2 linked regions of the Neorhizobium galegae genome follow. The protein of the gene in region 1 interacts with the protein of each later gene in a pairwise test. Links are inferred from orthologs where the notes say so. Each region holds a gene or a part of one and is shown in the gene's direction. Other genes may lie near its edges.

Region 1 (8,205 bases):
ACGAGATCGTCGATCACCTGCACGGCACGCACATGTGCTTCGTCACCGCCGGCATGGGCGGCGGCACCGGCACGGGTGCCGCGCCGGTCGTCGCGCAGGCTGCCCGCTCCAAGGGCATCCTGACAGTCGGCGTCGTCACCAAGCCGTTTCACTTCGAAGGCCAGCGCCGCATGCGCCTTGCCGAATCCGGCATCCAGGAACTGCAGAAGTCGGTCGACACGCTGATCGTCATCCCGAACCAGAACCTCTTCCGCATCGCCAACGACAAGACGACCTTTGCCGACGCGTTTGCGATGGCCGACCAGGTTCTCTATTCGGGCGTCGCCTGCATTACCGACCTGATGGTCAAGGAAGGCCTGATCAACCTCGACTTCGCCGACGTCCGCTCGGTGATGCGCGAGATGGGCCGCGCGATGATGGGTACCGGCGAAGCATCCGGCCCCGGCCGCGCCATGCAGGCCGCAGAAGCCGCCATCGCCAACCCGCTGCTCGACGAGACCTCGATGAAGGGCGCTCAAGGCCTCCTGATCTCGATCACCGGCGGCCGCGACCTGACGCTGTTCGAAGTCGATGAAGCCGCGACCCGTATCCGCGAGGAAGTCGATCCGGATGCGAACATCATCCTCGGCGCCACCTTCGACGAAGCGCTCGAAGGCCTGATCCGCGTATCGGTCGTGGCGACCGGCATCGATCGTGCCGCCGGCGCCGTCGACATCCGTGCCGCCGAAATCCGCGCCGCTTCAAAGCCGATCATCCGCCCGTCGGCAGCGATTGCTCCGGCGCCGGTTGCCGCTCAGCCGGCTCCGGTCATGCAGGCAGCCCCGGCTCCGAAGCCGTTCGTCGACCCGATCGCCGAGACGATCCGCATGGCGGAAGCCGAAATGGAACGCGAACTCGCGATCGCTGAACCGCAGCACCAGCATGCGGCCCCGGCACCACAGCCGGTCGCTCCGCAGCCGGTCATGCATCAGCAGGAAGAGTTCCGTCCGCAGAGCCGCATCTTCGGTGCTGCTCCGGTCGAAGCTCAAGCCCCGGTCATGAGCCGTCCGGCGCCCGCGCCGCAGCCGGCCCCGGTTCAGCATCACGTGCAGCCGCAGCCCGCTCCGGTGATGAGCCAGCCGGCTCCGCGTGCGGCACAGCCGGTCTATCGCGAGCCGATGTCGCAGGTGGTTGAACCGGTTCGCATGCCGAAGGTCGAGGATTTCCCGCCGGTCGTGAAGGCCGAGATGGATCGCCGCGCCCAGCCGGTACAGCATGTACAGGAAGAGCGCGGTCCGATGGGTCTCCTGAAGCGGATCACCAATTCGCTCGGCCGCCGCGAAGAGGAAGAGCCTGCTCACATCGAGCCGGCAGCACCGGCTCCGGCCCCGCAGCAACGTCGTCCGCTGTCGGCCGAAGCCAGCCTCTATGCGCCGCGCCGCGGCAATCTCGACGATCATGGACGTGCGGTTCCGCAGGCCCATCACGAGGAAGACCAGCTCGAAATTCCGGCCTTCCTGCGCCGTCAATCGAACTGATTTCTACTTGAGTTAAAGACGGTCACGAAACGTGAAGAAGGCCCGGATCACGCGTCCGGGCCTTCGCTCGTTTTGTCAATCAAGACGCAGAGTTAACAACGTAACAATCCGAAATGAACAGTGATTTGGATTGTGCCAAACGGCTGCGTATGAAGGATGCTAAGGGACGCCAAAAGGGATCGACCGATTCAGGTGATCGGTCCGGTGGCGCTCAAGAATTTCGGATCCATTTTCTTTACGGATCCGGCGAAAAGAAGGCAGCAGGAATGACTATCGGACTGTTCGGTTTCCAGACCACCATCGCCTCCCCGGTAACCCTGAAGGGCATTGGCGTTCATTCCGGAGCTCCCGTCAGCCTCACTTTTCAGCCTGCCGAAGCCGGCACCGGCGTAATCTTCACGCGTCTTCTGGACGACGGCAGCTCGGTCGAATATCGGGCCGTTTCCTCCCAGGTCGGCAATACCGATCTCTGCACCGTTCTCGGCACGTCGCTTTCCCGTTCCGTCGCGACGATCGAACATGTGATGGCCGCGATTTACGCGCTCGGCGTCGACAACCTCATGGTCGAAGTCGACAGCGGCGAGATGCCGATCATGGACGGCAGCTCCCTTCCTTTCATCGAAGCGATCGAGCAGGCCGGTATCGTCAATCTCGGCATCAAGCGCCGCTATATCCGCGTCCTGAAGCCGGTCCGCATCGACGCCGGTGCGTCCTGGTCGGAATTCCGGCCCTATGACGGCACGCGCTTCGAGGTGGAAATCGACTTCTCTTCGCCGCTGATCGGCCGCCAGAGCTGGAAGGGCGACCTGACCGCTGCGACCTTCAAGCAGGAACTCTCCCGCGCCCGCACATTCGGCTTCATGCGCGACGTGGAGCGTCTCTGGGCTGCCGGCTACGCGCTCGGTTCCTCTCTCGAAAATTCGGTGGTCATCTCCGACGACGACACGATCGTCAATGTCGAGGGCCTTCGTTACAAGGATGAATTCGTCCGCCACAAGACGCTCGATGCCGTCGGCGACCTGGCGCTTGCCGGCGCCCAGTTCATCGGCTGCTACCGCTCCTATCGCGGCGGCCACAAGATGAATGCCAATGCGCTGAAGGCGCTGATGAGCGACCCGACGGCTTATGAGGTTGTCGAGGCTCCGTCGTCGCGCGCGGCCCGCGTGCGGGCAGGGGAGTTCGTACCGGTCAACGTGCCGGAACTCGCGTCCTGGTTTGCCTGATAAAGTTGACCCAGTCGACTCGGCCGCTTCTCCGGAAGCGGCCTTTTTCTTTTTGGGAGACAGGTTCCGATTTAACCTTGAAATGCCGTATATTGCGGCGACGTGCCACAAAAATGCATTAATGCCACAGCATTGCGTTGCTCTCCCTTTGCTTTTATGGCTAGAACGGCCTGCTTGGGCAGCGGGCTTTTCAGGCGCGGGACGATCAGGAATTCTCGAATGAACCATGTAAGGTCTGTTGGAATGCGTAAGACGGCAAGAGTAGCGCTTATGTCGCTGGTGCTGGCCGGCGCCGGCTTTGGCATGACCGCCTGCCAGTCGGATCCCGATATCGACATCACCAAGCTCGGTCTCGAAACGGATGCGCCGGAGACGCTCTACAACCAGGGTCTCGCCAACATGAAGGCCGGCAACCTTGCCGAAGCGGGCCGCAAGTTCGATTCGATCGACCGCCAGAATCCGTTCACCGAATGGGGCCGCAAGGCGCTCGTCATGAGCACATTCACCAAGTACCGGCTCGGCCGCAACGACGAGGCGGTGGCCACCGGCAACCGCTACATGAGCCAGTATCCGCAATCGCAGGATTCGGCCTATGTCCAGTATCTCGTCGGCCTCGCTTACTCCAAGCAGATCGCCGACGTGACCCAGGACCAGCGCGCTGCGGTGCGCACCATCGATGCGATGAACAAGGTCGTAACCAATTATCCGACCTCGGAATATGTCGAGGATGCCCAGGCGAAGATCCGCTTTGCGCGCGACCAGCTCGCCGGCAAGGAAATGCAGATCGGCCGGTACTATCTGGAGCGCAAGGAATATCTTGCCGCGATCCGGCGCTTCCGCAACGTGGTCGAACAGTATCCGAACACCAATCAGGTGGAAGAGGCGCTGGCGCGTCTGACCGAAGCCTATTATGCGATGGGCATCACGGAGGAGGCGCAGACCGCTGCCGCTGTCCTCGGGCGCAATTATCCCGACAGCCAGTGGTATGCCGATTCCTTCAAGCTGCTGAAGGGCAACGGCGTCGAGCCCCGCGAAAATCGCGGCTCGTGGATTTCCCGCGCCGGGGCCAAGCTGATCGGCGCATAAGGTCTGAGACATGCTGATCCAGTTGTCGATCCGCGATATCGTTCTGATCGAGCGGCTGGACCTTGCCTTCGAGACCGGCCTTTCGGTGTTGACCGGCGAAACCGGCGCCGGCAAATCGATCCTGCTCGACAGTCTTTCGCTGGCGCTCGGCGGCCGCGGCGACGGCGACCTGGTGCGCCATGGGGAAGACAAGGGCCAGGTGACGGCCGTCTTCGATGTGTCCGGCAGCCACGGCGCCCGAAAACTCCTGCGCGATAACGGCATCGACGACGACGGCGACCTGATCTTCCGCCGCATCCAGTCGGCCGACGGGCGCACCCGCGCATCCATCAACGACCAGCCGGTCAGCGTGCAGCTGATGCGCCAGGCGGGCCAGCTTCTGGTCGAAATCCACGGACAGCACGACGACCGGGCGCTGATCGATACCAACGCCCACCGCACGCTGCTCGACGCCTTCACGGGCTTGGGCGACGAGGTGCTGCAGCTTTCCGGCCTTTATCGCTCCTGGAGGGACGCGGAACGGGCCTTCAAAACCCATCGCGCCAAGGTGGAGGCCGCGGCGCGCGAAGCCGATTATATCCGTGCCTCGGTGGAAGAGCTCGAAGCGCTCTCACCGCGCGACGGCGAGGAGGACGAGCTCGCCGAGCAGCGCTCGCGGATGCAGAAATCCGAGCGCATCGCCGGCGACATTTCCGAGGCTTCCGAATTCCTCAATGGCAACTCGTCGCCCGTGCCGCTGATCGCCTCGCTGGTGCGGCGCCTCGAGCGCAAGAGCCACGAGGCGCCCGGCCTGCTCGAAGAGACCGTCGAGCTTCTCGACCAGGCGCTCAACTATCTCTCCAATGCCCAGATGGAAGTCGAGGCGGCGCTGCGGCGGACCGAATTCGACCCGCGCGAACTGGAGCGGGTCGAGGAGCGGCTGTTTGCCCTGCGCGCCGCCGGTCGTAAATATTCGATCCCGGTCGCCGACCTGCCGGCGCTTGCCGAAAAGATGATATCGGACCTTGCCGACCTCGATGCCGGCGAGGAAAAGCTCGGCGAGCTGGAAAAGCTGACGGCCGCCGCCAAGGTCGCCTACGATCAGGCAGCCGGCATCCTGTCCGAAAAACGCCGGCATGGCGCCGAATCGCTGGCCGCGGCTGTCATGGCCGAGCTCCCGGCGCTGAAGCTCGAGCGCGCCCGTTTCATGGTCGATGTGGCGAGCGATCCAGAAGCGGCAAGTGCCGAAGGCATCGATACCGTGGAGTTCCACGTCCAGACCAATCCCGGCACGCGTCCCGGCCCGATCATGAAGGTCGCTTCGGGCGGCGAGCTGTCGCGTTTCCTCTTGGCGCTCAAGGTGGCGCTCGCCGACCGCGGCTCGGCTCCGACGCTGGTCTTCGACGAAATCGACACCGGCGTCGGCGGTGCGGTCGCCGATGCGATCGGCCAGCGGTTGAAACGTCTGTCCGACAAGGTGCAGGTGCTTTCCGTCACCCACGCGCCGCAGGTGGCCGCCCGGGCCGCCACCCATCTGCTGATCTCCAAGGGGCCGGCCGGCGAGGGCACCGACAAGATCGCCACCCGCGTCGCCACCATGGAGCCGGAACACCGCACCGAAGAGATCGCCCGCATGCTCGCCGGCGCATCGGTAACCGACGAGGCGAGGGCGGCTGCGAAAAGGTTGCTGGCTGGGAACGGTTAGCAGTTACGCTGGGCAACCTCTCCCGCCTATCCCATCCGTATCACTCGTCCTCCACCCTTCCCATCGCTAAAATTTGCTCTACAAAACGACTCCTCGCTATCCGAGGAGTAGACCCGCATGCCCGCCGAACAGACGCCCGTCGAAAACCTGACCGAAGAACAGGCCGCAGCCGAACTGGCCTATCTGGCGGCGGAGATTGCCCGCAACGACGAGCTTTATCACGGCCACGACGCGCCGCAGATTTCGGATGCGGATTACGACGCGCTGAAACGGCGCAACGATGCGATCGAGAAGCGGTTCTCGCAGCTGATCCGTGCCGACAGCCCGTCCATCCGCGTCGGCGCCGCGCCGCTCCCGACATTCGCCTCGATCACCCATTCGCGACCGATGCTGTCGCTCGACAACACGTTCTCGGACGATGACGTGCGGGACTTCGTGTCCTCCGTCTACCGCTTCCTCGGCCAGCTTCCGGACGGTTCGATCGCGTTTACCGCCGAGCCGAAGATCGACGGGCTTTCCATGTCGATCCGCTACGAGAACGGCCGGCTGGTGAATGCCGCGACCCGCGGCGACGGCACGACCGGCGAGAACGTCACCGAGAACATCAAGACCATCAAGGAAATCCCCAATCGCCTGCCGGCCGGCGTGCCTGACGTCGTCGAGGTGCGCGGCGAGGTTTATATGCGCAAGAGCGATTTCCTGGCGCTCAACGAGCAGATGGCGGCCGAGGGCAAACAGACCTATGTCAACCCGCGCAACACGGCGGCCGGCTCGCTGCGCCAGCTCGACGCCAAGGTGACCGCCAGCCGCAACCTGAAATTCTTCGCCTATGCCTGGGGCGAAATGTCGGAAATGCCGGCCGACACCCAGATGGGCATGGTCGAGAAGTTCAGAGAATGGGGTTTTCCGGTCAATCCGCTGATGAAGCGCCTGCACGCCGTCGAGGACATCATCGCGCATTACCAGGATATCGGCCTCAAGCGCCCGGATCTCGACTACGAGATCGACGGCGTCGTCTACAAGGTGGACAGGCTCGACCTGCAGGCCAGGCTCGGTTTCCGTTCCCGTTCGCCGCGCTGGGCGACGGCCCATAAATTCCCGGCGGAGCAGGCTTTCACCCATGTGGAGAGGATCGACATCCAGGTTGGCCGCACCGGCGCGCTGACGCCGGTTGCGCGGCTGACGCCGGTCACCGTCGGTGGCGTAGTGGTTACCAATGCGACGCTGCATAACGAGGATTACATCAAGGGCTTGGGCAATTCCGGCGAGCCGATCCGCGAGCCGGATCACGATATCCGGGTCGGCGATACCGTCATCGTGCAGCGGGCGGGGGATGTCATCCCGCAGGTGCTCGACGTGGTGATGGAGAAACGGCCTTCGGAAGCCGTGCCTTACGAATTCCCGAAGAAATGCCCGGTCTGCGGCAGTCATGCGGTGCGGGAGCGCAACGAAAAGACCCGCAAGCTCGATTCGGTCACTCGCTGCACCGGCGGTTTCGTCTGCCGGGCGCAGGCGACCGAGCACCTGAAACATTTTGTCTCCCGCAATGCCTTCGATATCGAAGGCCTCGGCTCGAAACAGATCGACTTCTTCTTCGAGGCGGAAGACGACGCGCTGAAGATCCGCACCGCGCCGGATATCTTTACGCTGAAGCGGCGGCAGGAGGCCTCGACGCTTACCAAGCTCGAAAATATCGAGGGCTTCGGCAAGGTCAGCGTCAAGAAACTGTTCGACGCGATCGACGAGCGGCGCGAGATCGCACTCCACCGTTTCATCTACGCGCTCGGCATCCGCCATGTGGGTGAGACCACCGCCAAGCTGCTCGCCCGCGCCTACGGGACCTATGAGGCCTTTGCGAAGGCCATGGATGACGCAGCCGAACTTTCCGGCGACGCCTGGGACGACTTGAACAATATCGAGGGCATCGGCGAGGTGATGGCGCGCGCCATCGTCGAGTTCTTCAAGGAGCCGCGCAATGTCGAGGTCATTACACGGCTTCGCGAAGAGGTGACGCCGCAGGAGGCCGAACAGCCGGTCGCCTCGAACAGCCCGATCGCCGGCAAGACGGTCGTCTTCACCGGCTCGCTCGAAAAATTTACCCGCGACGAGGCCAAGGCGAGGGCGGAGAGCCTTGGCGCCAAGGTGGCCGGGTCGGTCTCCAAGAAGACCGACTATGTGGTCGCCGGCCCGGGCGCCGGCTCCAAGCTCGACAAGGCGAGGGAACTCGGCGTCCAGGTGATGGACGAGGACGAATGGCTTGCTTTTATCGCGTGAGGGCCTTCATCGGGTGATGAAGGTCACGCCCTGAGCCGCGCCATCGAATAGGCATCGACATATTCGCCGTTGCGGAAGGCGAATTGTTTGAGATGGCCTTCCACCTCGAAGCCGAATTTCCGGTAGAGCGCCAGCGCCGCCTCATTGTCGGTATAGACCGTCAGTTCGACGCGCTTCAGGTCCAGCCATCGGTCGGCGATGGCGAGGATTTCGCCGATCAGGGCGCGGCCGATCCCGCGGCCAATATAGGCGTCGTGGACGCCCATGCCGATACTTCCGGCATGTGCCCGGCGATTTGCATAGCGGGTCATACCCACATCGCCGACGATCCTGTCCTTTAGGACCGCGACCAGCGAGATGAAATTGGCGGACTGGTTCTCGATGCCCTTGCGGATTTCCTCCGGGCTGTGGTGCGGCGTTC
Region 2 (3,133 bases), 2.2 Mb from region 1 along the record:
ATGTCTTCAGCATCGAACGTCTTTGAAACTGCCACAAGCGTCACCGACCCCGCCGGCCGCTTCGAAAAGCGCTCCGCCTTCTCGATCCGAGCTTTCACATCCCGCAGCCGTTCTTCAACGCTCATGACCCATGCCTTCCGCTTTTCTTGCAAGCTCAGCGCTTAGCCCTCATATAAGGCTCTGCCAAGGGTGTTTCGCCCTAAACTTGGCCTTTCCCGACCCTGTAAAACTTGACGCTTGCAGGGTTTCATGGTGAAGGTCTCGCCCGACTCTTGATCCTGTTTTCCCGGAATATCATTGAAATGGCGACTGAACGTTATAATCCGCGCGATGCCGAGCCCCGTTGGCAGCAGACCTGGAACGATGCCAAGGTTTTCGAAACCGACAACAGCGATCCGCGCGAAAAATACTACGTTCTGGAGATGTTTCCCTATCCGTCGGGCCGCATCCACATGGGCCATGTGCGCAACTACGCCATGGGCGACGTGGTGGCCCGCTATAAGCGCGCCCGTGGCTTCAACGTCCTGCACCCGATGGGCTGGGACGCTTTCGGCATGCCGGCTGAAAATGCCGCCCGCGACAACAAGGTGCATCCGAAGACCTGGACCTATCAGAACATCGAATCCATGAAGGCGCAGCTGAAGGCCATGGGCCTGTCGCTCGACTGGTCACGCGAATTCGCCACCTGTGATGTCGAATATTATCAGCAGCAGCAGCACCTCTTCCTCGACATGATGGAAAAGGGCCTGGTCTACCGCAAGCAGTCCAAGGTCAATTGGGATCCTGTAGACCAGACGGTTCTGGCCAACGAGCAGGTCATCGACGGCCGCGGCTGGCGCTCGGGTGCGCTGGTGGAGCAGCGCGACCTGGTGCAGTGGTTTTTCAAGATCACCGATTTCAGCCAGGACCTCCTGGACTCGCTCGAAACGCTCGATCAGTGGCCGGAAAAGGTCCGGCTGATGCAGAAGAACTGGATCGGCCGATCCGAGGGCCTGACGGTTCGCTGGGAAATCGTGAGTTCGACGGCACCCGCCGGCGAAAGCGAAGTCGTGGTCTACACGACCCGTCCCGACACGCTGTTCGGTGCGTCGTTCCTGGCCATCGCCGCCGACCATCCGCTGGCCAAGGCCGCAGCCGCGCAGAATCCGGCTATCGAAGCTTTCGCCGAGGAATGCCGCCATCACGGAACCTCGCTCGCAGCGCTGGAAACGGCCGAGAAGAAGGGCATCGACACCGGCATCCGGGTCAGGCATCCGCTCGACCCATCCTGGGAACTGCCGGTCTACGTCGCGAACTTCGTGCTGATGGATTACGGTACAGGCGCAATCTTCGGCTGCCCGTCCGGCGATCAGCGGGACCTCGATTTCGCCCGTAAATACGGTCTGCCCGTTGTACCAGTGGTCATGCCTAAGGATGGCGATGCCGCGACCTTTACCGTCGGCGACACCGCTTATGTCGATGACGGCGTGATGATCAATTCGCGCTTCCTCGACGGCAAGACGACCGACGAAGCCTTCGAGATCGTGGCCAACCGCCTGTCGGAAACGATCGTTGGCAACATGCCGCAGGGGGAGCGCAAGGTGAACTTCCGCCTGCGCGACTGGGGCATCTCGCGCCAGCGCTACTGGGGTTGCCCGATCCCGGTCATCCATTGCGATGATTGCGGCGTCGTGCCGGTGCCGAAAGCGGACCTGCCGGTCAAGCTGCCGGACGACGTGACCTTCGACCTGCCGGGCAACCCGCTCGACCGCCATCCGACCTGGCGCCATGTCGCCTGCCCGCAATGCGGCAAGCAAGCCCGCCGCGAGACGGACACAATGGATACGTTCGTCGATTCGAGCTGGTATTTCACCCGCTTTACCGCGCCTTGGGAGAAGGATCCGACCGATCCGGCCGTCGCCAACCGATGGCTGCCGGTCGACCAGTATATCGGCGGCATCGAGCACGCGATCCTGCACCTGCTCTATTCCCGTTTCTTCACCCGCGCCATGCGCGAGACCGGCCATGTCGAGGTCAAAGAGCCCTTCAAGGGCCTCTTCACGCAAGGCATGGTCGTGCACGAAACCTATCGCCGTGGCAGTGGCCCGAACGGTGAATGGGTGGCCCCGGCCGACATTCGCATCGAGGAAGTGGACGGCAAACGCCGCGCCACCATGCTCGAGGGTGGCGAGGAAGTCACCATCGGCTCCATCGAAAAGATGTCGAAATCGAAGAAGAACGTTGTCGATCCGGACGATATCATCGCCTCCTACGGTGCCGATACCGCACGCTTCTTCGTACTTTCCGATTCTCCGCCGGACCGCGACGTCATCTGGTCGGAAGCCGGCGTCGAAGGCGCTCACCGCTTCACCCAGCGCCTGTGGCGCCTGATTTCGGAAGCCTCCGAAAACTTGGCCGGCGTCGATCCGGTGCCGGCTAAGGACGGAGAAGCTCTGACGCTCTCGCAGCTTGCCCACAAGACGCTGAAGGCGGTTCAGGGCGATTACGACAAGCTCTCCTTCAACAAGGCCGTCGCGCGCATCTATGAGCTTGTGAACGCACTTGCGGCGCCGCTCGCCCGGGTCGCAGGCGGCGAGGGCGATGCGGCCTATCGGGGATCCGTCCGCAACGCGTCGGAGATCCTGATCCAGCTTGTCGCCCCCATGACGCCACATCTGGCCGAAGAATGCTGGGCGGTTCTCGGCAACAAGGAACTGCTCTCCCTGGCTGCCTGGCCGCAATATGACGAAACCCTCGTCGTCGAGAACGAGGTCACACTGCCGGTCCAAATCAACGGCAAGAAGCGCGGCGAATTGACAATCGCGCGCGACGCGGATCAAAGTGCGGTCGAAGCTGCGGTTCTGGCGCTGGATGCGGTCAAAGCGGCGCTTGAAGGCCGGGCGCCGAAGAAAGTAATCGTCGTCCCACAGAGGATCGTAAACATTGTCGTTTGACCGCTCTCTTCGTCGTTTTGGGTTCGTATCCAGCCTGGTAATGCTGACAGTGCTCGCCGGCTGCCAGGTTCGCCCGCTTTATTCCGAGGCTTCCGGCACAGGCGAGCGCCTTGCCTCCGTCGGCTTCGAGCAACCCCGCACCCGTCTCGACCAGGTTGTTCGCAACCATCTCGTCTTCCTGACCTCTGGTGGTGCAGGCG

What was found.
Region 2: the proteins of ligA (region 1) and leuS interact in binary tests that used the Escherichia coli proteins (3 or more experiments, as listed by UniProt). The link is inferred for Neorhizobium galegae from one-to-one orthologs.

What each region holds. Positions count from the first base shown.
Region 1 is NZ_CP090095.1:2,485,592-2,493,796, reverse strand. Bases 5,274-8,205 are described here. They hold ligA (NAD-dependent DNA ligase LigA), read left to right. Parts: upstream 5,274-5,627; coding sequence 5,628-7,784; downstream 7,785-8,205. Other genes in these bases: LZK81_RS12435 (GNAT family N-acetyltransferase), read right to left, coding at 7,808-8,205; recN (DNA repair protein RecN), read left to right, coding at 5,274-5,510. In the rest of the region: cell division protein FtsZ, read left to right, coding at 1-1,517; lpxC (UDP-3-O-acyl-N-acetylglucosamine deacetylase), read left to right, coding at 1,784-2,740; LZK81_RS12450 (outer membrane protein assembly factor BamD), read left to right, coding at 2,960-3,826; more of recN, read left to right, coding at 3,837-5,273. UniProt on the Escherichia coli protein: DNA ligase that catalyzes the formation of phosphodiester linkages between 5'-phosphoryl and 3'-hydroxyl groups in double-stranded DNA using NAD as a coenzyme and as the energy source for the reaction.
Region 2 is NZ_CP090095.1:4,662,371-4,665,503, forward strand. It holds leuS (leucine--tRNA ligase), read left to right. Parts: upstream 1-302; coding sequence 303-2,933; downstream 2,934-3,133. Other genes in the region: LZK81_RS22820 (YggS family pyridoxal phosphate-dependent enzyme), read right to left, coding at 1-125; LZK81_RS22830 (hypothetical protein), read left to right, coding at 2,923-3,133.